3 regions of the Nocardia sp. NPDC059229 genome follow, and region 3 is predicted to be linked to each of the others. Evidence: riboswitches for the same ligand, from Rfam matches in the RefSeq annotation. Region 3 holds a riboswitch; each other region holds the start of a gene.
What was found. A riboswitch is a leader RNA that binds a small molecule or an ion and turns the genes downstream of it on or off. The one in region 3 is predicted to bind S-adenosylmethionine.

Region 1 (9,751 bases), on a different contig from region 3:
CCTCGAATTCCGCTGCGGCGGTGTCCAATCCGGGTCCGTCGTGGGCCGCGACCGCCACCGCGTGCCGCGCCTGCACCTGCACCAGCCGCCCGTCGATGCGGGCCGCGAGATCCGCCAACCGCCCGGCGACCGACTGATCGCCGAAGCGGGCGGCGGCGTGCAGCGCCATGGCCTCGATGGCGTGCTGGTGGGTGCGTCCGGCCAGATCCGCCGCCCCCAGCGCGAGCCGTACGGCCGGCGTCGCGGTGCCCTCGGCGGCCGTCTGCATGGCCCGCACGAGTTCGAGCAGCGGTTCATAGACGGCACTGTGACGCCCCCCTCTCAGGGTCGCCGCCGCAATGGCTTCCGCCGCTTCGGTGGGCCGCCCGAGCGCCGAGTACGCCTCCGCCAGCCGCAGTTGGGCGGGGAACATCCAGGACGCCGCGCCCTCGGTGGTGAGCGCCGCGAGCGCCTGCTCGAGATTGTCGATGCCCTGCGGGAACTGGCCCTGCGCCACGTCCACGGTGCCCTGCAGGATCTTGGCCATGCCCCAGGCCAGATATTGGCCGGGGGAGGAGAACGGGTAGGGCGTATTGGCGCATCGGCGTGCGGCTTCCAACTCGCCGATGAAGGTCAGGGCCAGCACTTCCGCGTGCGTGGAGATGAATCGGTTCAATCCGTCGATATGCGACTCCACGGCGTGCGAGCGGGCCGCGTACTGCCGGGCGGCTTCACCGCGTCCCATGAGCGCGAGGGCGAGTCCGCCACCGAAGGCAGCCCAGTACACCGCCCACGGTGGCGCGTCCGGGGCGGACATGACCGGCTCGGCGAGGGCGAACGCGTCGTCGATCCGGTTCTCGTTGACCGCGCACGCGGAGGCCAGACCATCCAGTGTCGCAATAATTTTCGGATGTGTGACCCGGTGTCGCACCGATTCCAGCACGGTATCGGCGCGATCCGCGTCGCCCATGGACCACAGCAGGTTCGACACCCGGGTGCTGCCCCAGCGCGCCAGCTGCACCTCGTTCATCTCGTCCGGATCGAATCCGGCCAGTGTGCGCTCGGCCTCTATGCGATGCCCCTGCCACAGCAGCGCGCGGGCCAGCAGGTCAGCGGCCTCCACTCCGCCCTGGCGTTCCACCGCCGCGCGCGCGAACCGTTCGCCCAGAGGCAGATTCGCCAGCGCGATGGCATCCGCGGCCGCCGCCTGGAACAGCTCGAGATCCGCGGATTTGTCGCTGTCCAAGGCCAATTCGGCCAATCGGATGCGCTCGGACGCGGACTTGATGGGCCGGTCCCGGAGCGAGGAGTAGAGCCGCCCGCGCAGCCGCCGCGCCGACGCGATACCCAGCCGCCGCCGGATCACCTCACCGAACAGCGGATGGTTGTAGCGCACCAGCAGCTGATGGCTGTTCTCGACAATCCTGATGAGACCGCGTGATTCGGCGGATTCCACCGCCTCCTCGCCCGCGAGTTCGGAGAGCACGTCCAGGTCGATGGGCTCGCAGAAGGTGAGCAGTTCCAGCACCCGCAGCACCGACTCGGGCAGCTGCTCGACCCGATCCTCCAGCAGCGCAGCCAATTCCGAGGTGACGGCCGCGCGCCCGCGCAGTTGCCACACCCCGCTGACCTGCCGCAGCGTCCCGGCCTCCAGCGCGCCCTCGACCAGGTGCCGCAGGAAAAGCGCATTGCCGCCGGAGGATTCCCACATCAGATTGGCGGTGAAGCCCTCCAGCTGCCCGCCCAGCATGGATTCCACCAGTTCCACGCTCTGGCGCTGGGTGAACGGCTTCAGGTCGATGCGCAGCAGGTGCCCGTCCTTCCACAGCGAGGTCACCGCGTCGGGCACCTGCACCCCGCTGCGTACCGTGCACACGATGTGGGCGGCCTTGTCGAGGGCCAGCTGCAGCAGCAGGGTGGCCGAGAGCTGGTCGAGCAGATGGGCGTCGTCGACGCCGATGATGGTGTGCCCGTCGGCGAGCAGCGCCTCGCGCGCGGCCGCCATGAAGGTCACCGGATCGTGGGCGGTGTACACCCCCACCATGTGCGCGAACACCCCGAGCGGAATGCTGCGGGCGGATTCGGTGCCCGCGACCCAGCGGATATTGCCGCCGACGGCGGCGGTGGCCTGCCGCGCCAGCGTGGTCTTGCCGACCCCCGCGTCACCGGTGAGCACCGCCCCGACGAACTCGTCGCCGGTGAGTGCCGACCTGATCGATTCGAGCTCTTTCACCCGTTCGACCATCGGCCAATTCCGAGCCATGGCTCAACTGTAGATGGCCCGACCCGCCCCGGCAGCGGGAACGAAACGCCCGGAACCTGCGGCTTTTATTCGTTGACCAGCCGTAATCCGGGTGTGCGGGCCTGGCGGCGGTCGACCAGCCAGACCATGACGGTCTGGTCGGCGGCCGGATCCAGGGTCTCGACCTCCACCTCGACCGCCCCCCGGGCCGGGTGCTGGATCTTCAGCACGAGGGATCGGAAATCGGTGAGCCGGTGCTCGCGCCAGCGTCGCTCGAACTCCGGGTAGCGGTTCAGGGCGGTGACGACGGCCTCGACCGACGGGTCGTCGGGGAACCGGGTGGCGGCGGCGCGCAGGGACGAGGCGGCCATATCGGCGGCGTCGGACCAGTTCAGGAAGGTCTGCCGGGCGGCCGGATGAGCGAAGACGTAGATGGCGAAGTTGCCGTGCGCCTCTGCGTCGAACATGCCGAGGGGTTCGGCGAAGGCGCGGAAGGAGGGGTTTCCGGCGAGCAGGTTCAGCCAGCGCCCGAGCACCAGCGCGGGCGTCGGCTGCAGGGCGTCGATGACCGCCTGAATGGTCTCGGAGACCTGTTCCCGGGCCTGCCCGGAGGCGGGGCAGGAAGCCTTCTGTTCCAGCCCGAGGGCCAGCTTGCCGAAGTGGTGTTTCTCGATCTCGTTGAGCCGCAAGGCTTCCGCGAGGGCGGCCAGCACGGCGGTGGAGGGGTTGGTGTCGCGTCCCTGTTCCAGGCGGGCCAGGTAGTCTGCGCTGACACCGGCGAGCGCGGCCACCTCCTCGCGGCGCAGGCCGGGTGTGCGCCGTCGCCGCCCGGCGGGCAGTCCGACGTCCTCGGGCTGCAGTTGTGCGCGGCGGGCGATCAGGAACTCGGCGAATTCGGAACGGGACACCCATCCATACTGCCTGGTCCTGGTTCCGTTATCCGCGCCCTGGCAGTCCCCGGATAACCACGGTGTGGATAAGCGGACCGGAGTCCACTTAGAGTGGTTGACATGACGACTTCCGAGCAGACCACCCTCGCCCCCGGCTCCTGGACCCTGGACGCCGCCCACTCCTCGGTCAACTTCACCGTGAAGCACCTGGGCATCTCCAAGGTCCGCGGCCGCTTCAACCGCTTCGAGACCGGTTTCGTGGTCAACGAGGCCGGCGAGGCCGCCATCGAGGCCACCATCTACTTCGACTCCTTCGACACCGGCAACGAGATGCGCGACGGCCACGTCCGCAGCGCCGACATCCTCGATGTCGCCAACCGCCCGCACCTGACCTTCCGCGTCCCCGAGCCCGTCGCCCTGAGCGAGGAGTTCGAGGTCACCGGTGAGGCCACCATCGGCGGCATCACCAAGCCCGTCACCCTCGAGGTCGAGTGGGGCGGCGTGCAGGTCTTCCCGCAGGACAACAAGGAGCACGCCGGCTTCACCGCCTCCGGCACCATCAAGCGCAGCGAGTTCGACGTCGCCCCGGGCATGCCCAACGCCATGCTGAGCGACAAGATCGCCATCGAGCTCGACATCCAGCTCGTCGCCCCGTAAGTCCGGGAGCCACCCGCCGCATCGGAAAAGTCAACGCCCCCTGTGGAATTCCATAGGGGGCGTTCGGCCGTGCGCGGAAGGTCAGTCCGCCCAGACCGTTTCGATCGGGGTGCCCTCGTTCGGCGGCGGGGTCGGGATGCCCGCCGGCGTGCGCGAGAAGCGCGGGGCCGGGGCGTGCTGCACGACGCCGTCGATGTCGATCAGCCCGGTGCGGGCCTGGATGTGCGGATTCTGTTCGGCCTCGGTGAAAGTCAGGACCGGGGTGGTGCAGGCGTCGGTGTGCTCGAAGATCGCCCACCACTCGTCGCGGGTCTTGGTCTTGAACTTCTCGGTGAACAGCTTGCGCAGTTGGTCCTGGCCGTTGGGGTCGAGCTGGTTGGGCAGGCCCTCGGGCGAGATCTCCAGGCCCTGCAGCAGTTCCGCGTAGAACTGGGGCTCGATGCAGCCCACGGCCATGTACTTGCCGTCGGAGGTCTCGTAGGTGTCGTAGAAGGCCATGCCGGTGTCGAGCAGGTTGGTGCCGCGCTCGTCGGACCACAGGCCGACGCCCTTCATGCCCCAGATCATGTGTGAGAGCGCGAGTGCGCCGTCGATCATGGCGGCGTCGATGACCTGGCCCTTGCCGGAGTTCTGGCGTTCCACCAGCGCGGCCAGGATGCCGAAGACCAGGAACATGGAACCGCCGCCGAAGTCGCCGACCATGTTCAGCGGCGGCACGGGGCGTTCGCCCTTGCGGCCGATGGCGTTCAGCACACCGGTGAGCGAGATGTAGTTGATGTCGTGTCCGGCGCGGTCGGCCATCGGGCCGTACTGGCCCCAGCCGGTCATGCGGCCGTAGATCAGGCGCGGATTGCGTTCCAGCGCCGTGTCGGGGCCCAGCCCCATGCGCTCGGTGACGCCGGGCCGGAAGCCCTCGAGCAGCACGTCGGCCTTCTCGATGAGCCCGAGCACCTGCTCGATGTCGGCGGGATCCTTCAGGTTCGCCTCGACGATGGTGCGGCCGCGCCACTGCGGACGCTCCATGAAGCCGGGCAGCATGCCGGGACGCTGCACCCGCACCACGTCGGCGCCGAGGTCGGCGAGCAGCAGTGCCGCGTGCGGACCGGGGCCGATGCCGGCCAGTTCAACAACCCGGATGCCCGCGAGCGGGCCCTGCTTGGCGGTGGATGGAGTGCTCACGCCCTACCTCGGTTCGTCGTCGAATCCTGCGCACCGGCTCACACACCGGTGTTGACGGTATGACAATAACGCGACGTCTCCGCGGCCCTCAGGGGGTGGCCCGTTGCGCTAGCGATCGATGATCGGCAGCGGCAGGGTGGGCGGGGGCGGGGGTCCGGGGAGCTCCGAGCGCGGCAGCCGCAGGGTGGGCGCTTCGCCCGCGGCCAGGCGCATGGTCGGGTTCGGGTCCTCGAACAGGCGTTCCTTGGCGGGCAGCCCGTAGAACGCGCGGGCATTGTCCTCGAGCACCCGGTGCAGATCGGAGCCCACGGCGTCGGCGAGCAGCGAGATATCGGCGTCGCGGAACGGCCGTCCGGCCCGGGTGCCGGGCAGGTCGGTGCCGAACATCAGGGCCTCGGGGTTGACGGTGTGGATCTTGCGCAGGGCCGAGCCCACATTCATCGCCACCCGCCCGAAGCCGGAGGCCTTCACCTTGGCCCCGCGGTCGACCAGGTTGAGCAGGTAGGGCAGGCAGTCGTCGGACATGCCCAGATGGTCGATCGACAGCTTGGGCAGTTTGGTGATGACCGGTTCCAGCGAGCCCAGCATGGACCCGTCGATGTAGAGCTCCACATGCCAGCCGGCCAGTTCGTAGGCCCGCAGCGCCAGCATGGTGAGCCCGACGATGTCGCCGCCCGCGCGCTTGAGGTTGAACCGGATGGCCCGCACCCCGGCCCGGTTCAGCTCGAGGATCTCGGCGTCGGTGGCGTCCACGTGCAGATTGGTGACACCGACCCAGCCCTCGCCGAGTTCGGCGAGGGCGGCCAGCAGATAGCTCTGATCGGTGCCCTGGAACGACCCGCTGACCAGGGCGCCACCGTCGATATCGAAGCGGGACATGCGCTTGCGATAAGCGGCGATGGTGTACGGGTCGGGCAGGTAGCCCTCGTTCTCGACCAGCGGGAACCGCGGATCGAAGATGTGGAGATGGGCATCGAACACGTGATCAGCATGCCTCAGAACGGTGACATGTGTGGACAACCTTGTCCGGCAGCCGGATTGGCGCTGGTCAGGACACCTTGCCCGGAGCTGGTCAGGAAACCTTGCCGGGTTCGGAGGCGGCGAGCATCTCGTCGCGCTCGACGACCTTGACCCGCTCGCGGCCCTGCGGCTCGCCCAGGGCGCGCTCGTGCGCGTCGAGGCGGTACCAGCCGGCCCAGGTGGTGAACGGGATGCCCTTGTGCTCGAGGAATTCGGTGACCGCCTCCAGCTCCGGCCGCGCGGCCGGGGTGAAGTTCGCGGCGTCGTCGAGCAGGCAGGCGATGGTCTCGTTGGCGTCGCCCTTGGTGTGGCCGATGAGGCCGACCGGGCCGCGCTTGATCCAGCCGGTCACGTAGGTAGCGGGCATGTAGCGAGCCGCACCGTCGGCGTCCTCGTCGACGAGCACGCGCCCGGCCTCGTTGGGCACGGTGCCGGCCTGGTCGTCGAAGGGCAGCAGCGGGATGTTCTGCGACAGGTAGCCGACCGCGCGGTACACGGCCTGGATGTCCCAGTCCTTGAATTCGCCGGTGCCCTTGCAGTTTCCGGTGCCGTCGAGCTGGGTGCGCTCGGTGCGCAGGCCCACGACCTTGCCGTCCGCGCCGAGGATCTCCGACGGGTTCTCGAAGAAGTGCAGGAACAGCTTGTGCGGGCGGTCGCCGACATCGCGGATGGCCCACTGCTCCAACGTATTGCAGATCATGTCGACCTGCTTGGAGTGGCGGCGCGCGGCCTCGGAGCCCTCGTCGTAGTCGATGTCCTCGGGGTCGACGATGACCTCGATGGTCGGGGAGTGGTCGAGTTCGCGCAGTTCGAGCGGGGTGAACTTGGCCTGGGCGGGTCCGCGGCGGCCGAAGACGTGGACCTCGAGGGCCTTGTTGTCCTGCAGGCCCTCGTAGACGTTCGGCGGGATCTCGGTGGGCAGCAGTTCGTCGCCGGTCTTGGCGAGCACGCGGGCCACGTCGAGGGCGACGTTGCCGACACCGAGGACGGCGACCTTCTCCGCGTCCAGCGGCCAGGTACGCGGCACGTCCGGGTGGCCGTCGTACCAGGACACGAAGTCGGCGGCGCCGTAGGAGCCGTCGAGGTCGATCCCCGGCACCTCGAGGGCGCGGTCGGCGTTGGCGCCGGTGGAGAAGATGACCGCGTCGTAGAACTGCCGCAGGTCCTCGAGGTTGATGTCGACGCCGTAGTCGATATTGCCGAGCAGTCGGACCTGCGGTTTGTCGAGGACCTTGTGCAGGGCGGTGATGATGCCCTTGATGCGCGGGTGGTCGGGCGCGACGCCGTAGCGGATGAGGCCGAAGGGCGCGGGCATGCGCTCGTAGAGGTCGATGCTCACCTCGGCATCGGACTTCATCAAGGCATCGGCGGCGTAAATACCGGCCGGGCCTGCGCCCACGATCGCAATGCGTAGCGGGCGGGTCGCTGCACTCTGTTCGGTCATTCTTCCGCGCACCCTTTGGGTCGAAACTAACTTGTCGTCAAAACTCAGCCGTCGTTCTTAGCTTAGGCTAAGTTGACGTCCTGGCTTCGGTGACCGCCGTTGGCCCCCGACGCTGCAGCGTTGCTGCGTAGTCTTGCTATTCCCGCGCCTGGGGCGGAAATTCTGCTGATTCTATCGATGGCGCACGGGGCCCTTCACGCGCAGGGCCGTGAACTGTGGGAATGCCGAGGCCCGAACCGTGGCAATGCCGTGCCGGGCGGACGGCGGCGACCAGGCATGATCTACCCATGAGCGACGCCGAGGAGACAGCCGGGGAGACATCGGTTCCGATCGATCAGAACGAGGCCCGCAGCATGTGGCCGTTCCTGGTGGCGGCGAGCGTCATCGCGGTCGTGATCCTGGGCATCGTGATCGCGACGCTGGTCTCGCCGGTTGAGAAGAATGTCACAGATTCCGATCGGCTCGCGGTGGCCGCAGGCAACTTCATCAAGTCCCGTAGCGAGACCGGCAAGTACGATCCGACCCTGTCCTGCAAGGGATTCGACGAGAACGCCTCGCCGCTCGAGGTCGCGGCCGCGACCGGGGGGACCATCACGTTCGACAAGCTGGCCGACCCGGCCGTCGACGGCGAGAAGGCCACGGCGCAGGTCACTTTCACGGTCTCCGGCGCCCAAACCACCTCGACCTGGCACTTCACCCGGGAGAATTCCCGCTGGTTGGTCTGCAATTCCTGACAACGGCCGAAGTCGCGGCCGGGGTTTGACAGTGGGGCCGTTTTTTCGGCAATCTCAACCCAGGTCATGAGTACCAGCGTCAAGCCCCGGCTGGCTGGTCGGCAACCCTCCTCCGCGGTGGGGTGCTCCGGGTGACGACCTGGCCACGCATCGGACAGCGGTGCGGCAAGTGCGGATTCACAGGAGGTACAAGTGAGCTACGCGGGTGACATCACGCCGAAGCAGGCGTGGGAACTGTTGCGCGACAACCCCGATGCGGTGCTGGTGGATGTGCGCACCGAAGCCGAGTGGCGGTTCGTCGGGGTGCCCGACACCAGCGGCATCGGCCGGCCGACCGCGCTGATCGAGTGGGTGGACGTCTCCGGCACGCCCAATACCCGTTTCACCGATCAGCTGAAGCAGGCGCTCGGCGATCGCGGCCAGGACTCGGCCGCGCCGGTCATCTTCATCTGCCGCTCCGGCCAGCGCTCCATCGGCGCGGCGACCGCCGCCACCACCCTCGGCATCGCCCCGTCCTTCAATGTGGTCGACGGCTTCGAGGGTGCGCTCGACGGTCAGGGGCATCGCGGCGGCACGGGCTGGCGGGCCGACGGCCTGCCCTGGCGTCAGTCATGAGTTTCGTGTCCGGACGGATCGCAGGGAGGCAGTCATGATCACCGGTGGTTCCTTCGACAAACCGCTCCCCGAGGGCGTCGGCCCCGCCACGCAGGCCGTGCGCGGCGGCACCCGGCGCTCGGGCTTCGACGAGACCTCCGAGGCGCTGTTCCTCAATTCGGGTTTCGTCTACGAGAGCGCCGAGGCGGCCGAGGCGTCCTTCACCGGCGATATCGAGCACTTCGTCTACTCCCGCTACGGCAACCCGACGGTCGCCATGTTCGAGGAGCGGCTGCGCCTGATCGACGGCGCGGAGGCCTGTTTCGCGACGGCCTCCGGCATGTCGGCGGTGTTCACCGCGCTGGGCGCGCTGCTCGCCGCGGGTGACCGGCTGGTGGCGGCGCGCAGCCTGTTCGGCTCCTGCTTCGTGGTGGCCAACGAGATCCTGCCGCGCTGGGGCGTGGAGACCGTCTTCGTCGACGGCGAGGATCTGGACCAGTGGGAGCAGGCGCTGTCGGTGCCGACCCAGGCCGTCTTCTTCGAGACCCCTTCCAACCCCATGCAGACCCTCACCGATGTCCGCGCGGTCTCCGATCTCGCGCACGCGGCGGGCGCGAAGGTGGTGCTGGACAACGTCTTCGCCACCCCGCTGCTGCAGCGCGGCTTCGACCTGGGTGCCGACATCACCGTGTACTCGGGCACCAAGCACATCGACGGGCAGGGCCGCGTCCTCGGCGGCGCGATCCTCGGACCGCAGGACTACATCGACGGCCCGGTGAAGAGCCTGATGCGCCACACCGGTCCGGCGCTGAGCCCCTTCAATGCGTGGACCCTGCTCAAGGGTCTGGAGACCATGCCGCTGCGCCTGCGCCAGTCGGTGGACTCCGCGCTGAAGATCGCCGGGTTCCTGGAGACCCATCCCGCCGTGGCGTGGGTGAAGTATCCGTTCCTGTCCTCGCACCCGCAGTACGAGCTGGCCAAGCGTCAGATGTCCGGCGGCGGCACGGTGATC
Region 2 (9,751 bases), on a different contig from region 3:
CGGTGGTCGAGCTCGAACTCGGTGCGGTAGGTCAGGTGCGCGATGCGCCGGGCGATGCCCATGCCGGTCATCGGGGCGCGCCCGGTGCCGTGGTAGTTGCCGCCCTGCCAGTCCGGATCGGCCGTGATGGCGGCGATCTGGGTGGTCTGGGTGCCGATCTGGTCGGCGGTGCCGCGCGGGCCGACCGCCAGCACCAGGGCCGCGCCGACCCGCTCGGGCCGGGCGACCATCCATTCCAGCACCCGCATGCCGCCCATGGAGCCGCCGACCACGGCGGCCAGGCGGTCGATGCCGAGCAGGTCGAACAGCGTGATCTCGGCGGTCACCTGATCGCGGATGGAGATCTCGGGAAACCTTGCGCCCCAGGGCTTTCCGTCCGCGGCCAGCGAGGACGGCCCGGTGCTGCCCTTGCAGCCGCCGAGCACATTGGTGGCGATGACGCACCACTCGCGGGTGTCCACCGGCGCGCCGGGACCCACGATGCCGTCCCACCAGCCGGCCTGGCCGTGGTGCACGTCGGCGGGGCCCACCACGTGCGAATCACCGGTCAGCGCGTGCTCCACGAGCACCACGTTGTCCGCGTTCGCCGATAGTTCGCCCCACCGCTGCACAGCCAGCGTGACATCGGGAATGACGGCTCCGGTCTCGAGCTCGATATCCCCGATGGCAATGCTGCCGAGCGTCCCGTCGGGCGGCGGCAGCAGCAGCTCCGCCGCGTGCCGGGACGTGCTCGATTCGATGTTCACGGTCAACTTGCCGCCGCCGTCAGTCCGGCGCGCAGATCCGCCAGGATGTCGCCGATCCCCTCGATACCCACGGCCAACCGGACCAGACCAGGTGTGACACCGGAAGCGAGTTGCTCGGCGGGCGTCAGCTGGGAATGCGTGGTGGAGGCCGGGTGGATGACGAGCGAGCGCACGTCCCCGATGTTAGCGACATGGCTGTGCAGCACCAGCGCCTCGACAAACTTCTTGCCGGCGTCCACGCCGCCGGCCAGCTCGAAGGAGACGATGGCGCCGACGCCCTTGGGTGCCAGCTGTTTGCCCCGCTCGAACCACGGGGAGCTGGGCAGCCCTGCGTAGTAGACCTTCTCGACGCCGGGCTGCTCGGCCAGGAACTCGGCCACCGCCTGGGCGTTGGCCACGTGCCGCTCGATGCGCAGACTCAGCGTCTCGATGCCCTGCGCGATGAGGAAGGCGTTGAACGGCGACACCGCCGCGCCCAGATCGCGCAGCAGCTGCACCCGCGCCTTGAGCGCGTAGGCCGGCGCGCCGAGATCGGCGAACACGGCGCCGTGGTAGCTGGGGTCCGGGGTGGTGAAACCGGGGAAGCGGGACTCGCCCGCCGCGTCCCGCACGGTCCAGTCGAAGTTGCCGCCGTCCACGATCACACCCGCGACCGCGGAGCCGTGGCCGCCCAGGTATTTGGTGGCCGAGTGCACGACGATGTCCGCGCCCAGCCGCAGCGGCTGGATCAGGTACGGCGTGGCGACGGTGTTGTCCACGATCAGCGGCACGCCCGCCGCGTGCGCGACCTCGGCGATGCCCGGGATGTCGAGCACCGAGCTGCTCGGATTGGCGACCGTCTCCCCGTAGAACGCCTTGGTGTTGGGCCGCACGGCCGCGCGCCACTGCTCGAGATCGTCCGGATCCTCGACGAAGCTGACCTCGATGCCCAGCTTGGGCAGCGAGTAGTGCAGCAGGTTGTAGGTGCCGCCGTACAGGTGCGGGCTGGCCACGATGTGGTCGCCGGCCTGAGCCAGATTCAGGATCGCGTAGGTCTCCGCGGCCTGACCGGAGGCCAGCAGCAGCGCGGCCACACCGCCCTCGAGCGCGGCGATGCGCTGCTCCACCGCGTCCTGGGTGGGGTTCATGATGCGGGTGTAGATATTGCCCGGCTCGGCGAGCCCGAACAGCGCGGCGGCGTGATCGGTGTCGCGGAAGGCGTAGGAGGTGGTCTGGTAGATGGGCAGGGCGCGGGCTCCGGTGGCCGGATCGGGAGCCTGTCCGGCGTGAATCTGCTTGGTCTCGAAGGACCAGCCGGCCGGATCCAGGGTGCCGTCAGCCGAGACGGCCGCGGGCGCGGTCGAGTCACTCATGTGTTCTGCTCCAAAAACAAGGTCGCCGAATGGCGGAAGTTTGACGTTATCGAGAGGCGAATGGGCTTCGACAACAACACATTTCGGTAGACCTCCTAGTTGCGCTTGCGTTCGGCCTTCGAACGCCCGGTCTGCACCCGGAGCACCCCACCGCAGCTGGAGGGTTGCCGATCAGCAAGCCGGGGCCTTAACGCTGATGCTCTTGACCTGTTGCGCGATTCTAGCGGGCGGACGCCGCTGTTTCGGAAGTGGGGCTGGCCACAGCGGGCCCCGCGCAGGTGCGCACGAATTCGTGATACGCGCCGACCACGGCCTCCGCCATGCTGCGCGGTGACTCGATCAGACGCTCGTCGGCGAAGCCGGAATCGGAGTCCGATTCGGTGCCGGCCCGCATGATGGCGTGGAAGGTGCCGAGCAGCAATCGAACTCGCAGATCCGCGACGGTGGTGCCAAGGCGTTCGGCCAGCACCTGCGCGGTCTGCTCGGTCTTGTTCTCGGTGGCGGCCATGCTGCACGCCCGCACCGCGGCGGTGGACCGGATGATGCGCTGCATCTGCTGGAACCAGCGGAAGGGCAGCGGTTCGTCGTGGTCGACGACGCGGTCCACGATGGACAGGAAGCTGTCCAGCAGCGCTTTCAGCTCGTTGCCGGTGCTCGGCTGCTCGCGCAGCGCGTCCGCGTGTGCCCGCGCCCAGTCGGCGATGGGCGCGATGACGATGTCTTCCTTGCTGTCGAAGTACCGGTTCACGGTGCGCGGCGAGACGTCGGCCGCGTCGGCGATCTGTTCCACGGTGGTGGCGTCGAAGCCCTGGTCGTCGCACAGCCGCAGGGCGACATCGATGATCCGCGCCCGGGTCTGTTCCTTCTTCCGCTCACGCAGGCCCGGCCGGTGACGTGCGATCACACCGAGGTGAGTTGACAACTCCGACATACCTCCATGGTAAGGGTTCGAACGCTTCTCATGTCCCATTATGCCAACTGTCGCAGTGCGACAAATTTCTCTTGACGCCAATTGGCTGCAGGGGTCAAGATGGTCGAGGGTGTCCCGGACCGTCCGTGAGGAGACGACATGACCGCCGCGACCACAACACTCGAAGATCGATCACAAAGCTCGGACCGGCGCGGAGCTGCGCGCTGGTGGGCCCTGGGCGTACTCGCCATGGCCCAGCTGATGGTGGTGCTGGACGCCACCATCGTCACCATCTCCATGCCGTTCGCCCAGCGTGACCTGGGCATCAGCGACGGCGACCGGCAGTGGGTGCTCACCGCCTACACGCTGATCTTCGGCGGCCTGCTGCTGCTCGGCGGCCGCCTCGCCGACTACCTGGGCCGCCGCCGCATGTTCCTGATCGGCCTGGTCGGCTTCGCCGGGGCGTCGGCGCTGGCCGGGCTCGCGCAGAACGGCGCGGAACTCTTCGCCGGGCGCGGGCTGCAGGGCGCGTTCGCCGCCCTGCTCGCGCCGGCCGCGCTGTCGCTGGTGTCGGTCACCTTCACCGAGGCCAAGGAGCGCGCTCGCGCGTTCGGCGTCTTCGCAGGTGTGTCCGCGGGTGGCGCGGCCATCGGCCTGATCGTGGGCGGCGCGCTCACCGAATACGCCAACTGGCGCTGGTGCCTGCTGGTCAACACCCCGATCGCGCTGATCGCCTTCCTGGGCGCGCTCGCCTTCGTGGTCCGGGACGTGCCCGCGCCGCGCTCCGGCGGCTACGACCTGCCCGGCGCGGTGACAGCCACGCTCGGCCTGGTCTCGGTGGTCTACGGCTTCAGCCGCGCGGCCTCCGACGGCTGGACCGCGAGCACCACCCTGGCCCTGCTGGTCGCGGGCGTCGCGCTGCTGGCCGCCTTCGTCGCCATCGAGCGGCGGTCCTCGAATCCCCTACTGCCGCTGCGTATTCCGGGGGAGATCAACCGGGGCGGCTCGTTCCTCGTGGCGCTGCTGCTGCCGATCGCCATGTTCGCCATGTTCATCAACATGAGCTACTACTTCCAGATCACGCTGGGCTGGTCGGCGCTGAAGGCGGGGGTGGCGTTCCTGCCCTTCCCGATCGGCATCGTCGTCTCCGCGGGCGTCGCGAGCGGGCTGCTGCCGCGGATCGGGCCGCGGCCGCTCATGATCACCGGTTCGGTGCTGGGCATGGCCGGGCTGCTGTATCTGTCGCGGCTGAGCTTCGGGGACAGCTACGCCGGGGGCGTGCTGCCGGCAGTGATTCTTATCGCGCTCGGCATGGGCGGGCTGTTCGTGGCCATGCAGACCACGGCGCTGCATCAGGTCGAGGAGCGTGACTCCGGCGTCGCCAGCGCGCTGCTCAATGCCGCGCAGCAGGTGGGCGGCGCGATCGGCACCGCGCTGCTGTCGACGATCGCGGTGCAGGTGGCCGAGCGGTTCGCGAAGAACAATCCGGGCGTCGACCACGTGATGGCCCGGGCCGCGATTCATTCCTATGACATCGCGTTCCTGATCGGCGCGGGATTCTTCCTGGTGACCATTCCGATCATCGCGTTCATGGTGCGGGACAAGCCGGAGAATCTGCTCGAGGGTTCCGAGCACGTGCACGTGGGCGTCTGACCCACCGACTATTCACCCGCGGGTCGCGGCAACATATATCCCGCGGTCCGCGGGTTTGGGGTTGCCGCGGGCCGCGGGTTTTCGCATCCTGGAAAGTGCGTAAAGTCACGCGAAAAGCTACTAATCGGTAACCGCACTGAATCCCGCACAGCGGGGGCCACCCGAGCGGTGAGATCGATAGCAGCAGTACGCTTGTCTTGCTTGACGCCACAGCGTACGTGGACTTGGCACCACAGGTCCCGTGCCGAGCGCCATGCGTATACGTTGTCTGTTGAACAGCTGGGGTCCGCTACAAGCGGTGCTCACCGGCCGTGCAATGGGAGCACCACCTTCCTAGGAGGACACGAAGATCCATGTCCAAGATCAAGGTTGAAGGGACCGTCGTCGAACTCGATGGCGACGAGATGACCCGGATCATCTGGCAGTTCATCAAGGACAAACTGATCAACCCGTATCTCGATGTGAACCTCGAGTATTACGACCTCGGCATCGAGTATCGCGACAAGACCGATGATCAGGTGACCATCGACGCCGCCAACGCCATCAAGAAGCACGGCGTGGGTGTGAAGTGCGCGACGATCACCCCCGATGAGGCCCGCGTCACGGAGTTCGGTCTGAAGAAGATGTGGCGGTCGCCGAACGGCACCATCCGCAACATCCTCGGCGGCACCATCTTCCGCGCGCCGATCATCATCTCCAATGTGCCGCGTCTGGTTCCGGGCTGGACCAAGCCGATCATCATCGGCCGCCACGCCTTCGGTGACCAGTACCGCGCCACCGATTTCAAGGTGCACCAGGCGGGCACCGTCACCCTGACCTTCACGCCCGAGGACGGCTCCGAGCCGATCCAGCACGAGGTCGTCCGCATGCCGGAAGACGGCGGCGTGATCATGGGCATGTACAACTTCAAGGACTCGATCCGGGACTTCGCGCGGGCCTCGCTGAACTACGGCCTGCAGCAGAACTACCCGGTGTACATGTCGACCAAGAACACCATCCTCAAGGCCTACGACGGCATGTTCAAGGACACCTTCCAGGAGGTGTACGAGACCGAGTTCAAGGACGAGTTCGACGCGGCCGGTCTCACCTACGAGCACCGCCTCATCGACGACATGGTCGCCTCCGCGCTCAAGTGGGAGGGCGGCTACGTCTGGGCCTGCAAGAACTACGACGGCGACGTGCAGTCCGACACCGTGGCGCAGGGCTTCGGCTCGCTGGGTCTGATGACCTCCGTGCTGCTCACCCCGGACGGCCGCACCTGTGAGGCCGAGGCGGCGCACGGCACCGTGACCCGGCACTACCGTCAGCACCAGCAGGGCAAGCCCACCTCCACCAACCCGATCGCCTCGATCTTCGCGTGGACGCGTGGCCTGGCCCACCGCGGCAAGCTGGACAACACCCCCGAGGTGATCGGCTTCGCCCAGACGCTCGAGGATGTCGTCATCAAGACGGTCGAGTCCGGCCAGATGACCAAGGACCTCGCGCTGCTGGTCGGCGGCGACCAGGGCTACCTGACCACCGAGGAGTTCCTCGGCGTGCTGGACGCCAACCTGGCTCGCGAGCTGCGCTAGAAGAGAAGTTCCCAACTCTCGGGACTCAGGGGCAAGCCCCTGAAACCCCAAGGGCAAGAGGTTGTTCAGGGGCCACCCCTGAAACCCCAGGAGCGCAAGCTCCCACGCGCCGACGAACGTGAACAGCGCGAAGCGGTGAAGATGGCGGCCGGGACCACAGTCCCGGCCAGGACCATCCACCGCGCCACACGGGCACCTGCCCCCACCGGAACCGGTGGGTGGGCGGGTGCCCGAACTGTTTTCGGGGTTGTCCCGGCCGTGATCACGAAACGTTCACACGATCCTTGTCAGCATGGCCGCGTGTCAACGGGTTAACGCACCCGACCGGACGGTCAATACCCCTGTGACAGACGGGGTTCGGCCGCGGTACGCGCGGCGGCGAAGGAGGAGCGATGACGGCGATCGGTGGCGAGCTGCGCACTGTGGTGCGGGGCCGGGTGCTGGTACCCGGGGACGAGAGTTTCGAACAGGCGAGCACCCCGTGGAATCTCGCCGTGCGGCAGCGGGTTTCGGCGGTGGTGGAGGTCGCGGACGCGGCGGACGCCGCGGCGCTGGTGCGGTTCGCGGCGGCGGCCGAGCTGCCGCTGAGCACGCGGGCGACGGGACACAGCCCCTCCTCGGCGGCGGACGGGACCGTGCTGGTGACGACCCGGGCGCTGGACGGGATCGAGATCGACGCCGCGGCGCGGGTGGCACAGGTGCAGGCGGGGGTGGCCTGGCAGCCGGTGCTGGAGCGGGCCGCCGCGCACGGATTGGCCGGAGCCTGCGGCAGTTCCGCGGTGGTCGGGGTGACCGGGTACACGCTGGGCGGTGGTGTCGGCTGGTTCGCGCGCAGCCGCGGCTACGCCGCGCACGCGGTGCGAGCGCTGGAGGTGGTGACCGCGGACGGCGATCAGCGCCGGGTGACCGCGGACTCCGAGCCCGACCTGTTCTGGGCACTGCGTGGCGGCGGTGGCGATTTCGCGCTGGTGACCGGCATGGAATTCGAATTGTTCGACGCGACCGAGCTTTTCGGCGGCCGCATACTGTGGCCCGCCGAGCGGACCGAGGCCGTCGTCGCGGCCTTCCGGCAGGCTACCGCCGAAGCCGAAGAGGGACTGAGCCTTTGGCTGACTCTCCTGCAATTCCCGCCGTTCCCCGAGATTCCCGAGATGCTGCGCGGCCGGGCCATGGTGGCCGTGGATGTGGTCGCGCTGGGCGCGGTCACCGGTCCGCTGCGGTTGTTCGACGAGATTCCGGGTGCGGTGCTGGACACCCGGCGGCCGCTGGATGCCGCGCAGGTCGGCGGCGTCTGTATGGAGCCGACCGACCCCAGCCCGGCCCGGGTGCGCGGTGAGCTGCTCACCGAGTTCTCCGCACGGGTGAGCGACGCGCTGCTGGCCGCCGCCGCGCCGCAGGGCGGGGTGGGGCCGCTCGCGCTGGTGCAGGTCCGGCACCTGGGTGGTGCGCTGGCCCGGCCGCGCGCCGACGCGGGCTGCGCGGGCGGGATCGCCGAGCCGTACCTGTTGTCGCTGCTCGGCCCCGCGCCGACCGCGGACTTCGAGGCGGCCGTCGTCGAGCGCAGTGACGCTGTGGTGGATGCGCTGCGTCCGTACCTGAGTGGCCGGAAACCGTTCACCTACTTGGATTCCGGTGAGACCCCGGCCGCGGTCTTCGATCCGGTCACGCTGGCGCGATTGCTGGAGATCAAGGACCGGTTCGACCCGGATGGCTTGTTCCGCAGCAACTTTCCCGTCATTCCGCCGCTCGGCGAGGCGGATCCCAGCCGGGTCGCCGCACCGGTCACGGTCTGACCGGGGACGCGCGGGCAGCCCGCCGGGACCAGCGTCCCGGCGGTCGCCTGGCGTGGGCCGGCCCATGATCCGGGCCGGTCGGTGAGTGAAATCACCGGACCGGACGGTATCGGGACCGTTCGCCACTGTGTTGCGCTTGGTTGTGCCCGAATCCGTGTCCGCAGCCATCACCGCATCCGCCGACGAGATGAGCCCCGACGGGGTGCACCGTCCCGTCGGCTCCGCGCCGGAGGCCGTCGGCTCCGCGCTCGAGGCTGTCAGCTCCGCGCCCGAGGCTGTCGGCTCCGCGTCCGGGGCGGGGCCACGTGAGCGGTGGCATGTTCCCGCCATGCTGGCGCTGGCCCTGGGCGGGTTCGGGATCGGTACCACCGAATTCGTCACCATGGGTTTGCTGCCCGATATCGCCGGCTCCATGAAGGTCTCCGAACCGACTGCCGGACACATTGTTTCGGCCTACGCGCTGGGTGTGGTCGTCGGTGCGCCGGTGATCGCGGCGCTGTGCGCGCGGGTCCCGCGCAAGCGGCTGCTGATGGCGTTGATGGCGGCATTCACGCTGGGCAATGCGGCCAGCGTGATCGCACCCGGCTTCGCGACGCTGACCGTGGCGCGGTTCGTCTCGGGCCTGCCGCACGGCGCGTACTTCGGTGTGGCGTCGCTGGCGGCGGCCTCGCTGGCGCCGGTGGGGCAGCGTGCCAAGGCGGTTGCCGCAGTTATGCTGGGTCTGAGCGCCGCCAATGTCGTCGGCGTTCCTGCAGCCACCTGGCTGGGCCAGAACCTCGGCTGGCGGAACGCTTTCGTGGTGGTCGCCGTGATCGGTATCGCGACCGTCGCCGCCATCTCCCGCTTCGTGCCGGACCTGCACGGCATTCGCATGACCGACCCCCGCACCGAACTGACCGCCCTGCGCCGCCCCCAGGTGCTGCTCACTCTGCTGGTCGGCGCCGTCGGCTTCGGCGGCATGTTCGCGGTCTACACCTACATCACCACCACTCTCACCGATGTGGCCGGCCTCCGCGTCGGCCTGGTTCCGTTGGTTCTCATGCTCTTCGGCCTGGGCATGGTCGTGGGCAATATCGCCGGCGGCGTCCTCGCCGACCGCGGCGTGGATCGCGCGATCCTCATCTCCCTGCTGGCCATGGTGGTGATTCTCGCCGGATACGTTGCGGCAGCGCACAATCCCTATACCGCGGCCGTCGGCGTCTTCCTGGTTGGTGCGTCCGGCGCGGCCCTGGCTCCCGCCCTGCAGACCCGTTTGATGGACGTGGCCCACGACGCCCAGACCCTCGCCGCCGCCCTCAACCACGCGGCACTGAATATCGCGAACGCGGCAGGTGCGTGGCTGGGCGGCCTGGTGATCGCGGCGGGGCTGGGGTACACCGCGCCCACCGCCGTGGGCGCCGGTCTCGCGGTCCTCGGCACGCTGCTGTTCGCGGTGACCGTGGTTGCCGCGCGGCGCGGTCGGAAATAACATCGCCCACATTGCATCGCCCACGATGTATCTGGTCCGCGTTCACATCCATGACCCCGGGCGCTATCGGCGGCCGGGGCTCAGGCAGGAGAATTGTCGTATGTCACCGAAATCCGCGGGATTGAAGAAGGTGCTGCGGGCCGCCGGTCAAGCGGCTCTGGGGGCCGCGCTCCTCACGGCTGGAACGGGTCACCTGACTTTCCAGCGCAAGGAGTTTCGGGCGCAGGTCCCGCATTGGCTGCGACTGGATCCCGACTT
Region 3 (9,751 bases):
CACTGCCCCAGCCCCATTCGCGCCCCTGCTGGGCCACGATGAGCAGCGGGCTCATGGCGATGACGAGCGCCAGCGCACCCCAGTAGTCCACGCGGTCACGGGATTTCTCGCGTGGCGGCAGGCGCAGCACCCGGGTCACCACGACCAGGGTGAACAGGCCGATGGGGACGTTCACCAGGAACACCCAGCGCCAGCCCGCGATCCCGAGAATGCTGTGCTGTCCCGCGAGCAGCCCGCCCAGCACCGGCCCGATCACACTCGAGGTACCGAACACGGCCAGGAAGTACCCTTGGTACCTGGACCTTTCGCGCGGGCTCACGATGTCGCCCACGATGGTCAGCGCCAGCGACATGAGCCCGCCCGCGCCCAGCCCCTGCAGCGCCCGGAAGGCGGCCAGCTCGTACATGGACTGTGCGAAGGTGCACAGCAGCGAGCCGGTCACGAAGATGGTGATCGAGGCGAGGTAGAAGGGCTTGCGCCCGTACATGTCCGAGAGCTTGCCGTACAGCGGCGTGGCCAGGGTGGCGGTGATCAGATACGCGGTGGTCGCCCAGGCCTGCAGCGAATACCCGTTCAGATCGTCGGCGATGGTCCGGATCGCGGTGGACACGATGGTCTGATCGAGCGCCGCGAGCAGGATGCCCAGCAGCAGTCCGCTGATGATCACCAGAATTTCGCGATGGGTGAAGCCGCCCGCACCGGTCGACTCGCTCACCTCGGATGTAGCCATGGCCAAACCTCCGGTCCCCCGCCCAAAACGATAGGCCGGGAACCGGAGGCATGGGGTCCTTTTACGGGGCCGGAACCCCCTGGGGTCACTTCCCCTTGAACTCCGGGGAGCGCTTCTCGAAGACCGCCTGGATGGCCTCGGTGAGGTCCTCGGACGGCAGGAACGCCGAGTTCCAGGCCGACACGTAGCGCAGCCCGTCGGCGATCCTGCCGCGCTTGGGCTGGTCGAGGACGTCCTTGATGCCCTGCACCACCAGCGGCGGGTTGGCGGCGATCTCGCGCGCCATGGCGTGGGCGGCGTCCAGCACGGCCTGCTGGTCGGCGTACACGTCGTTGATCAGGCCGATCTTCTCGGCGCGGGCCGCGTCGATGTCCTTGCCGGTGTAGGCGAGTTCACGCACGTGCCCCTCGCCGATGATGCCCGGCAGCCGGTGGAGCGAGCCGATGTCGGCGACGATGGCCACCTTGGCCTCGCGCAGGCTGAACTTGGCGTCGGCGCTGGCCAGGCGGACATCCGCGGCGGCGATAAGGTCCAGTCCGCCGCCGATGCACCAGCCGGAGATCGCCGCGATGACCGGCTTGACGCAGTCGGCGACCGCGGTGACCGAGTCCTGCATGCTGCGCACGTGCTTGAGGAAGTCGGTGCGCGGCCCGGCGAGCGCCCGGTCGGCCAGCAGCGGCCCGAAGAGCGGGCTCATGGCCGGCAGGTCCAGGCCGTAGGAGAAGTGCGTGCCCGATCCGGTGAGCACGATGGCGCGGATGTCCGGGTCGGCGTCGAGTTCGCCGAAGATCAGCGGCAGTTCGCGCCAGAAGTCGGGGCCCATGGCATTGCCCTTGCCAGGACCGGTGAGCGTCACCTGGGCGATGTGGTCCTTGCTTTCGACCTCGAAAGCCTTCCATTCGGTCATCGGTCCAGCGTATCGGGGGTGCCGGGGGCGTGTCGGGCCGGTGTTAATCCTGTGCTAAATCTGCTGCGTCCCAGTGTTTTCGAACCGCCTTCCGGCGGACGATTAGCGGGTCCGCACAACTCGCCCATCCCGTGTGTGAGGTCTGGATGTTGATGCATCACGGAATCGGCCTCGACCGCTTCAATACGCTCCCCCGCCGCCGCGCGACTCATGCCTTGTACGAATGCTGCTGCAATGTCACCTGGGCCCAGAAGATCGCCGACGGCCGCCCGTACCCGGGCCACGCCGCACTCCAGACGGCCGCCGCGGCGGAGCTGCACGCCCTGTCCGCGATCGACCTGGAACGGGTCTTCGATTCCTGTGCGCACCAGTGGGTTTCGCAGCGCACCGTCGAGGAGCTGGCCCCGATCGTGCGCGACCGCCTCACCGAGCTGCTGGGCCCGGAGGAGGGCTATCCCGACTATTGATCCCCGGCACATCCACCGCAATCGCTCTACCCTGGTTGCCATGCGCAGGTCCCTGCCACCGGTCGCGTCGAAGGTCTCCGACACCTTGATCGCGCGCGGCCATCACGGGGTGATCATCACCCAGCCCAGTCCCACCCACACCGCGCAGGAAGCCGCCGACGCGCTCGGCGTGACCGTCGGGGCGATCACCAAATCGCTGGTCTTCCTGCTCGACGACGATCCGGTGCTGCTGCTGGTTTCCGGTGCGCACCAGGTGCATCTGAGCCGCACCGGGGAGCGCCTCGAGGGCACGCTCTCCCGGGCGCCCGCGGCCATGGTCCGCGAGGTGACCGGGCAGCCCATCGGGGGTGTCGCCCCGCTCGGGCACCCCACCAATCTGCCGACCTTCGTCGACACGGCGTTGTCGCAGTATCAGGAGTTGTGGGCCGCGGGCGGGCATCCGAACACGCTGTTCCGCACCACCTTCGGGGAATTGGTCCGGATCACCGCGGGCCTGGCCATCGATGTGGACTGAGCGCCACCTACAGGCGTGGACCGGGCAATTCCTTACAGGGTGGAATAACCGGGCGTTCGACCACGTAGTTTCGTGACGTGAGCGATTCCCCGACGCCCGGCACCGAGCTACACGTGCCCGACGATCTGAGCGGCATTACCGCGCAGCAGTACCGCGCCGCCATGCGGCACTATCCGGCCGGGGTCACCATCGTCACGCTCGAGTCCGACCAGGGTCCGGTGGGCTTCACCGCCACCTCGTTCGCCTCGCTCTCGGCACAGCCGCCGCTCATCTCGTTCAATATCGCCGAGACCTCCTCCAGCATCGAGGCCATGCTGCGGGCCGAATCGCTGGTGGTGCATTTCCTCGGCGAGCATCAGAAGCATCTGGCCCAGCGGTTCAGCCGGACCGCCGAGGAGCGTTTTACCGACCGGTCCCTGTGGACGACGCTCGGCAGCGGCGAACCTGTGCTGCACGGCACTCCCATCTGGGTCCGCGCCACGGTCCATCAGCTCCTCCCGATCGGCGACCACACCCTGGTCATCGGCCTGGTCACCCAGGTGAACGACAACACCGAGAACTCCCCGGCGGTCGGCCCGCTGGTGTATTACAACGGCGCGTACCACCGCGCCGAGATCGCCGACTGACTCAGGCGCCGACTCAGGCCGCGGCCGAGGCCGCCGTGCCGATGCCCAGCGCCGCCAGGATCGCCGCGCTCGCCTGCTCCAGCCGCACCCGGACGCGCGGCCGTCGCAGCAACTCCACCGCCCGCGCGGCCGCCACTGCCAGCAGGATCATTTCGATTGCCGCGACACTGGATTCGATGGCCCCGAGCGTGAGCGTGTTGAGGAATGTCACCCGGGTCAGGAACTGCGGCAGTACCGCGAGGTAGAACAATCCCACCTTCGGATTGAAGACACACGACAGCAATCCAGCAGCGAACGCCGAGCGCAGCGACGCCGGCGCACCCTGGGCCGGCGCGACATCCGCCCCGCCGGCCGCCGCGCCGGGCCCGCGCCGATGCGCCAGCAGCGCCCGAACGCCCAGGTACACCAGGTAGATTCCGCCGATCACCTTGAGCGTGCGATACGCGGTCGCCGACTGCTCCAGCAGCGCCGCGACCCCGGCCGCGACCACGGTGGCCCACACGATCCCGCCGAACGCCGAGCCCACCGCCGCCGCGATTCCGGGTCGCGATCCGGCCATCGAGAATCGCAGTACCAGAAAGGTATCCGGCCCCGGCGTGAGCGCGAGCAGCACACACAACCCCACGAAACTCAGTAGCAGCGGAAAACTCATGCCCTCCATGGCAACCCATCACCGTGGCCCGGCGCAAGGGTGAGATCGCTGACCCTGCCCCCGACGAACAGGGTCGACGACGCCCCGCGGAAATGACGAAGGCCGCCGCCCCTGTCGATCAACGGGGGTCGGCGACCTTCGGGGTTGCGAGTTTCAGTTCCGCGCGCTGAATTCCGCACCCAGCTCACGGAACAGATCAGTGTTCATCGTGAACGCCAGTCGCGCCTCGTCGAGTACGCGATCGACCTCGGGGCCGTCGAGGGGAAGCTGGTCGAGGGCCTCGCGGTAGTCGCGCTTGAACGCGGCCGGGTTGGCGATGTCCTCGAAGACGTAGAACCGCACGCCGTCGCCCTTCTTGGGCAGGTTCCACAGCTTCTCGGCGGTACCGCGAATGACCTGGCCGCCGGAGAGATCGCCCAGGTAGCGGGTGTAGTGGTGGACGACATAGCCGGCCGGCCAGTCGCCCGCACACTCCTCGATGCGGGCGGCGTAGGCGGTGGTGGCGGGCAGCGCGGTCAGTTCATCGCGCCAGTTCGCGCCGCCGAGGTGGGCCAGGTCGCCCTCCAGCGCGGCCAGCCGCGCCAGTTCCGGTTTGACGAACGGACCCGCGACCGGGTCGGAAGCCAGTGCGGCGGAGTGCTTTTCGAGGGCGGCGTAGACGAACCAGAGCTGGGCGGTGTACCGGTAGAAGGCCTCCACCCCGAGCTGCCCGCCGAGCATGTCGCGCATGAACGTGGAGTGTTCCGCCTCGTTGTGCTGCTGCTCGGTCGCGGTGCGGATGAGCGTCGAGAACGGGGTGCTGGTCTCCAGCATGGTCGGGCTCCTCGTGGTCAACTCGGGGGCACACCACTTTGGCTACCCTAACTTCGACTCGACCATACGCCCCAGCAACGTTCGCGCGATTCGAACTTTGCGGCCCACCCGATCCAACTTTCGGACGATTTTTCCGAAACGGATGTGCCGTACGCCACACCCCCTCAGGTCCGCTGCAGCTGCTGAGGCGCGGGCCTCGACACCCGCGCCGGCCGAGTCCGGCTATCGCGCCGAGTCGACGACCCTGTTCCTCTGGGAGGGCGTGACCCAGTACCCGACCGAGCGGGCCGTGCGCGCCACCTTCGCGGCGCTCGCCACCGCGCCCGCGGGCTGCATCCCGGCGGGGTGTCCGGACTGCCGCCGAATACGGCTGGCGCGTGCTCGAACAGGTCGGCTGCGCGGAATACAGCGCTTTATCTCACCCGCCGGCCGGAGCGGCGAACGGGTTCCGGACCTCGAACGATGCGTCTGGGCCGGGCAGGTCCGACCCCGCCGGGCCGCGCCGGTCAGGGTTGACAAGCCCGCGAGCCGTCTGCCAGTCTCTGCAATCAGGTCATGAGTACCAGCGTGAAGCCCCGGCTTGCTGGTCGGCAACCCTCCTCCGCGGTGGGGTGCTCCGGGTGACGACCGGGCCGACGCCCGACCGGGCGCGGCAAGCGCGGACTCTCGATCGATTCCTGTTTTCCCGATCGCGTGTCCATGAACCCGACGGGATTTCGTGATGACTGCTATCGCCGACCAGACCTGTGCCGCCCTCGCCACCGTCTCCGGCTGTGACCTGCGGGTCCCGCTGGTCCAGGGCGGGACGGCCGGCTACGCCAACTTCGACTACGCCGCCAGCGCACCCGCATTGCGGCAGGTCACCGACCGGGTCGCGGACCTACTGCCCTACTACGCCAGCGTGCACCGCGGCGCGGGTTACGCCTCCCGGGTCTCCACCGACTGCTACGAGTCGGCCCGCGGTTCGGTCGCCCGCTTCCTGAACGCGGCCGAGGACCAGGTGGTGGTGTTCACCCGCAACACCACCGACTCACTGAACCTGCTCGCCGCCTGCGTGCCCGGTGACACCGTGGTGCTGGACGTCGAGCACCACGCCAACCTGCTGCCCTGGACCCGGCGCGGCCGCCGGGTGGTTCCGGTCGGGGACACCATCGAGGAGACCATCCAGCGCTTGGTCGCCGAGCTGTGCTCGAAACCCGCTGCGCTGCTGGCGGTTACGGGCGCCTCCAATGTGACCGGCGAACTGCTGCCGCTGGAGCGGCTGGCCTGGATCGCCCACCAGTGCGGCACCCGCATCCTGGTGGACGCCGCCCAGCTGGCCCCGCACCGCCGAATCGACCTGCGCACCACCGGCATCGACTACCTGGCCTTCTCCGGCCACAAGACCTACGCCCCGTTCGGCGCGGGCGTGCTGGTCGGCCGCCGGGACTGGCTGGACGCGGCCGAGCCCTACCTGGCCGGCGGCGGCGCGGTGCGCGCGGTGAGCACCGAGGGCGTCGAATGGGCTCCCGCCCCGCAGCGCCACGAGGCCGGTTCCCCGAACGTGCTGGGCGTCGCCGCCCTGGCCGCGGCCTGCGACGCCCTCGCCGAGCTGGACGAGACCACCGTGATCGAGCACGAGCAGTACCTCACCCACCGCCTGCGCTACGGCCTGAAAACCGTTCCGGGCGTGAACTTCCTGCGGATCTGGCGCGACAGCACCGACGCGGTCGGCATTGTCGCCTTCACCGTCGACGGCTTCGAGCCCGGCCAGGTGGCCGCCTACCTCTCCGCCGAGCACGGCATCGGGGTGCGCGACGGCCGCTTCTGCGCTCACCCGCTGCTGTCCCGCCTCGGTGTCGATGCCGCCCTGCGCGCCAGCATCGGCCTGGGCACCACCGCCGCCGACGTCGACCGCCTTGTCGAGGCCATCGCGACCCTGGTGGCGCGCGGCCCGGCGTGGAATTACGCCCGCACCGAAGGACATTGGAACCCGGTCCCCGAGACCCGTCCCTTCGGCAGTTCGGCCGAGGGTGGGGCTGCCTGCGGTTTCTGAACCGGCCGGGAACCGGTCAGGGCACCATGTAGCGGGCCGCGAGCACCTCGACGAGTGGATCGTCGTCGGCCACCGCGTCGAGCACCTCGAGGTCGTCCTGGACGGAGAGCTGCCGGGTGTCCTCCTGATCGGGGTCCGGCGGCCCATCCTCTTCGAGCTGCCGGATCAGCTTCTGCCGCACGCGCTCCTTCAGCGAATCGCTCATAAGCAGAGCATGCCCCGCCTAAACCGGCGCGATCCAACTACCCCACGGTGTGTTCCGCACAACCGTGAAGACCAGGAGAAATGCCAGGGCCACCCACACCGCGTACCTGGGCAGCACCTGCGGTAGTCGCGGCGGCACCGGATTGCCCCGCCACCCGCGCACCACCCAGGCGCCCCACCAGGCGATGAAGCCCAGTGTCAGCGGGAGCAGCAGCACATTGCTGTGGATGGCGTCGAGGATCCGGCCATCGGTGAGGTTGTGCAGCCCGCGCAACCCGCCGCAACCGGGGCACCAATATCCGGTCAGTTCGTAGAACGGGCACACCCCGTAGGCCCCCTGCACATGCGGATCCCGGAAGTGCAGCAGCGCCAGCCCGCCGGCCACCGCCCCACCGGTCAGCAGCGGTAGCCCGACGCCGAGCCACCGCGGCCGGGCGGGCGTTTCCATGACTACTGCTGCCGTGGTGTCCACGACCATCAACGGTAGCCGCACCACCACCGCCCTGCCAGGTCGCACCGAACTTCGCACCGGGGAGAAGTCGAGCGTGCTTGGGTATGCTTCCCCAGCAATCGTTTTCGAGTTCGGGGGAATTCCACTCATGTCACAGCCACAAGGTGGCGGCCGGGCACGCGGCGCGATCGCCGTGGTCGGCGCCATCGTCGTGATCATTGCCATCAGGGTCGGTGTCAACGTCGTCGACCGGGCGTTCGGCCTCATCGGCCTGCTGGCCGTCATTCTCGTCAGCGGCGGCGTCTGGTTCGCGCTCAAGAAGAAGCGGGAGAACGAGCAGACCGCCGCGCCCATGTACACACCGGCGGGGTACACACCGGCGCCGAGCCCCTACGACCAGGCGAACACCCCGGTCAACGGCTACCCCGCACCGATCGGCTCCTTCCCGCCGCCGACCGGCGCGCCGGATCAGGGCTACCTGCCGCCGCCCAGTGGTCCGGCCGCGCCGGGCGGAGCCCAGGGGTTCGCGCCGCAGGGCTACCCGGCTCCGCAACCCCAGCAGGGTTACCCCGCGCCGAACCAGCCCGGCTATGCCGCGCAGCCATCGAATCCGTATGCGCCGCAGGGCTACCCGCCGCCGTCCGGCGGCTACCAGCAGCCGCCGAACTACCCCCAGCCGCACCAGCGCTAGTCCACCGCGCTCGGTTTCCGAACGGCCCGTACCGGATTCGATCCGGGGCGGGCCGTTCGCGTTCCGGCGTCAGCGAATCGGCGCGCGCTCCACCACCGGCGCGGTCAGCACCCCCGCGAGCATGTCCACGATCTCCCCCCACGCCGTCACGTCCCCCGCGGCCACCCGCCCGGCCTCCACGGCCCGCTCGTGGTCGGCCAGCAAGGCGAACAGCACGGTCGGCAAGGCGCGTAACCGCCGCAGCCGCAACCGTTTCGGCAGGTCGGTGAGTTCCCGCTCCAGCTGCTGCATGATCACCCGCACCGAGGTGCGCCGCGCGGATTCCAGATTGGCCGCGTCGGTGACGGCCCGATGGGTGTGGATCTGTTCGAGGAACCGCGCGTAGTGATTGATCCCGTGCCGGTCGCTCAGCTCGAGCATGGGAATGACCAGCGCCTCCAGTAGGTCGTGCACGCCGGTCGCACCCGTTCCGGCCTGTTCGGCCAGCAGTTCCAGCCGCCGCACCTCGAGGGTGGCGAGCCGGTGTTCGACCACGGCCTCGATGAGTCCGTCGCGGGAGCCGAAGTGGTACTGGATCGCCGAGTTGTTCCGCTGTCCCGCGGCTGCCGCGATATCGCGCAGCGGTACCGCCTGCCCCCGCTCGGCGATCAGCTGCTCCGCCGCGAGAATGATGCGCTCGCGCGCTTCTGTCACTGCCATTCGGACACCGTCACTGCCACCTGTCGATCCTTGCCACAGTCTGCACTGTAGCGTTCACCAGCGGATAAAGAACTTCTCCTTGACGATTAAGAATAAATGCTTAAAGCTGCTTGTGACTGTCGTCACTCCCAGAAGGACTGAATTCGCGATGATCCTGGACACCTTCCGACTGGACGGCCGCGTCGCCGTCGTGACCGGCGCGGGCCGCGGCATCGGCGCCGCCACCGCGCTCGCCCTCGCCGAAGCCGGTGCGGATGTGGCGATCTCGGCCCGCACCGCCGCTCAGCTCGACGAGGTGGCGGGCAAGATCCATGCGCTCGGCCGCCGCGCCATCACGGTCCCCGCGGACCTGTCGGATCTTTCCGCCGTCACCGCGCTGGCCGAAACCGCCGCCGCCGAACTCGGCCGCATCGACATCGTGGTCAACAATGTCGGCGGCACCATGCCCAACACCTTCCTCACCACCACCCCCGAATTCCTCGAGGAGGCATTCCGTTTCAATGTCTCCACCGCGCACGCCCTCACCCAGGCCGCGGTGCCGCACATGCTGAAGAACGACGGCGGCTCGGTCGTCAATATCTCCTCGATGATGGGCCGCTCCCCGGGCCGCGGCTTCCTCGCCTACGGCACCGCCAAGGCCGCCCTCGCGCACTGGACCCGGCTGGCCGCCGCCGATCTGTCCCCCCGCATCCGGGTGAACGCCATCGCGGTCGGCTCGGTGCTCACCTCGGCGCTGGAAGTCGTTGCGCAGCAACCGGAGATCAAGCAGCAGATGGAGGACGCCACCCCGCTGCACCGGCTCGGCGAGCCCTGGGAGATCGCCGCCGCGATCGTCTACCTGAGCTCCCGCGCGGGCGGCTACATCACCGGCAAGGTGCTCGAGGTGGACGGCGGCATCGCCGCACCCAACCTGGACCTTCCCATCCCCGACCTGTAATCCGCCGCGCCGCAGGAGTTTTCCC

Region 1: linked by a shared signal. The riboswitch ahead of ACFXHE_RS33320 (rhodanese-like domain-containing protein) and the one ahead of ACFXHE_RS15240 (aminotransferase class V-fold PLP-dependent enzyme) in region 3 are both predicted to bind S-adenosylmethionine.
Region 2: linked by a shared signal. The riboswitch ahead of ACFXHE_RS10545 (bifunctional o-acetylhomoserine/o-acetylserine sulfhydrylase) and the one ahead of ACFXHE_RS15240 (aminotransferase class V-fold PLP-dependent enzyme) in region 3 are both predicted to bind S-adenosylmethionine.

Annotation. Positions count from the first base shown of each region.
Region 1 is NZ_JBHZAK010000018.1:86,701-96,451, reverse strand. It holds gene ACFXHE_RS33355 (LuxR C-terminal-related transcriptional regulator) at 1-2,242, opposite strand, end outside; gene ACFXHE_RS33350 (helix-turn-helix domain-containing protein) at 2,308-3,129, opposite strand; gene ACFXHE_RS33345 (YceI family protein) at 3,232-3,768, shown strand; gene ACFXHE_RS33340 (CaiB/BaiF CoA transferase family protein) at 3,850-4,947, opposite strand; gene ACFXHE_RS33335 (amidohydrolase family protein) at 5,056-5,928, opposite strand; gene ACFXHE_RS33330 (FAD-dependent oxidoreductase) at 6,020-7,411, opposite strand; gene ACFXHE_RS33325 (hypothetical protein) at 7,699-8,145, shown strand; SAM riboswitch class IV at 8,208-8,323, shown strand; gene ACFXHE_RS33320 (rhodanese-like domain-containing protein) at 8,338-8,760, shown strand; gene ACFXHE_RS33315 (O-succinylhomoserine sulfhydrylase) at 8,795-9,751, shown strand, end outside.
Region 2 is NZ_JBHZAK010000003.1:376,353-386,103, forward strand. It holds gene ACFXHE_RS10540 (homoserine O-acetyltransferase) at 1-707, opposite strand, end outside; gene ACFXHE_RS10545 (bifunctional o-acetylhomoserine/o-acetylserine sulfhydrylase) at 749-2,098, opposite strand; SAM riboswitch class IV at 2,195-2,306, opposite strand; gene ACFXHE_RS10550 (TetR/AcrR family transcriptional regulator) at 2,319-3,029, opposite strand; gene ACFXHE_RS10555 (MFS transporter) at 3,168-4,661, shown strand; gene ACFXHE_RS10560 (NADP-dependent isocitrate dehydrogenase) at 5,015-6,232, shown strand; gene ACFXHE_RS10565 (FAD-binding oxidoreductase) at 6,625-8,025, shown strand; gene ACFXHE_RS10570 (MFS transporter) at 8,354-9,493, shown strand; gene ACFXHE_RS10575 (hypothetical protein) at 9,594-9,751, shown strand, end outside.
Region 3 is NZ_JBHZAK010000005.1:376,668-386,418, forward strand. It holds gene ACFXHE_RS15205 (MDR family MFS transporter) at 1-730, opposite strand, end outside; gene ACFXHE_RS15210 (crotonase/enoyl-CoA hydratase family protein) at 816-1,637, opposite strand; gene ACFXHE_RS15215 (2-oxo-4-hydroxy-4-carboxy-5-ureidoimidazoline decarboxylase) at 1,790-2,104, shown strand; gene ACFXHE_RS15220 (YbaK/EbsC family protein) at 2,145-2,618, shown strand; gene ACFXHE_RS15225 (flavin reductase family protein) at 2,696-3,244, shown strand; gene ACFXHE_RS15230 (LysE family translocator) at 3,258-3,896, opposite strand; gene ACFXHE_RS15235 (heme oxygenase (biliverdin-producing)) at 4,050-4,709, opposite strand; SAM riboswitch class IV at 5,261-5,374, shown strand; gene ACFXHE_RS15240 (aminotransferase class V-fold PLP-dependent enzyme) at 5,431-6,744, shown strand; gene ACFXHE_RS15245 (hypothetical protein) at 6,761-6,949, opposite strand; gene ACFXHE_RS15250 (DUF2752 domain-containing protein) at 6,968-7,420, opposite strand; gene ACFXHE_RS15255 (hypothetical protein) at 7,548-8,090, shown strand; gene ACFXHE_RS15260 (TetR family transcriptional regulator) at 8,160-8,789, opposite strand; gene ACFXHE_RS15265 (SDR family oxidoreductase) at 8,938-9,726, shown strand.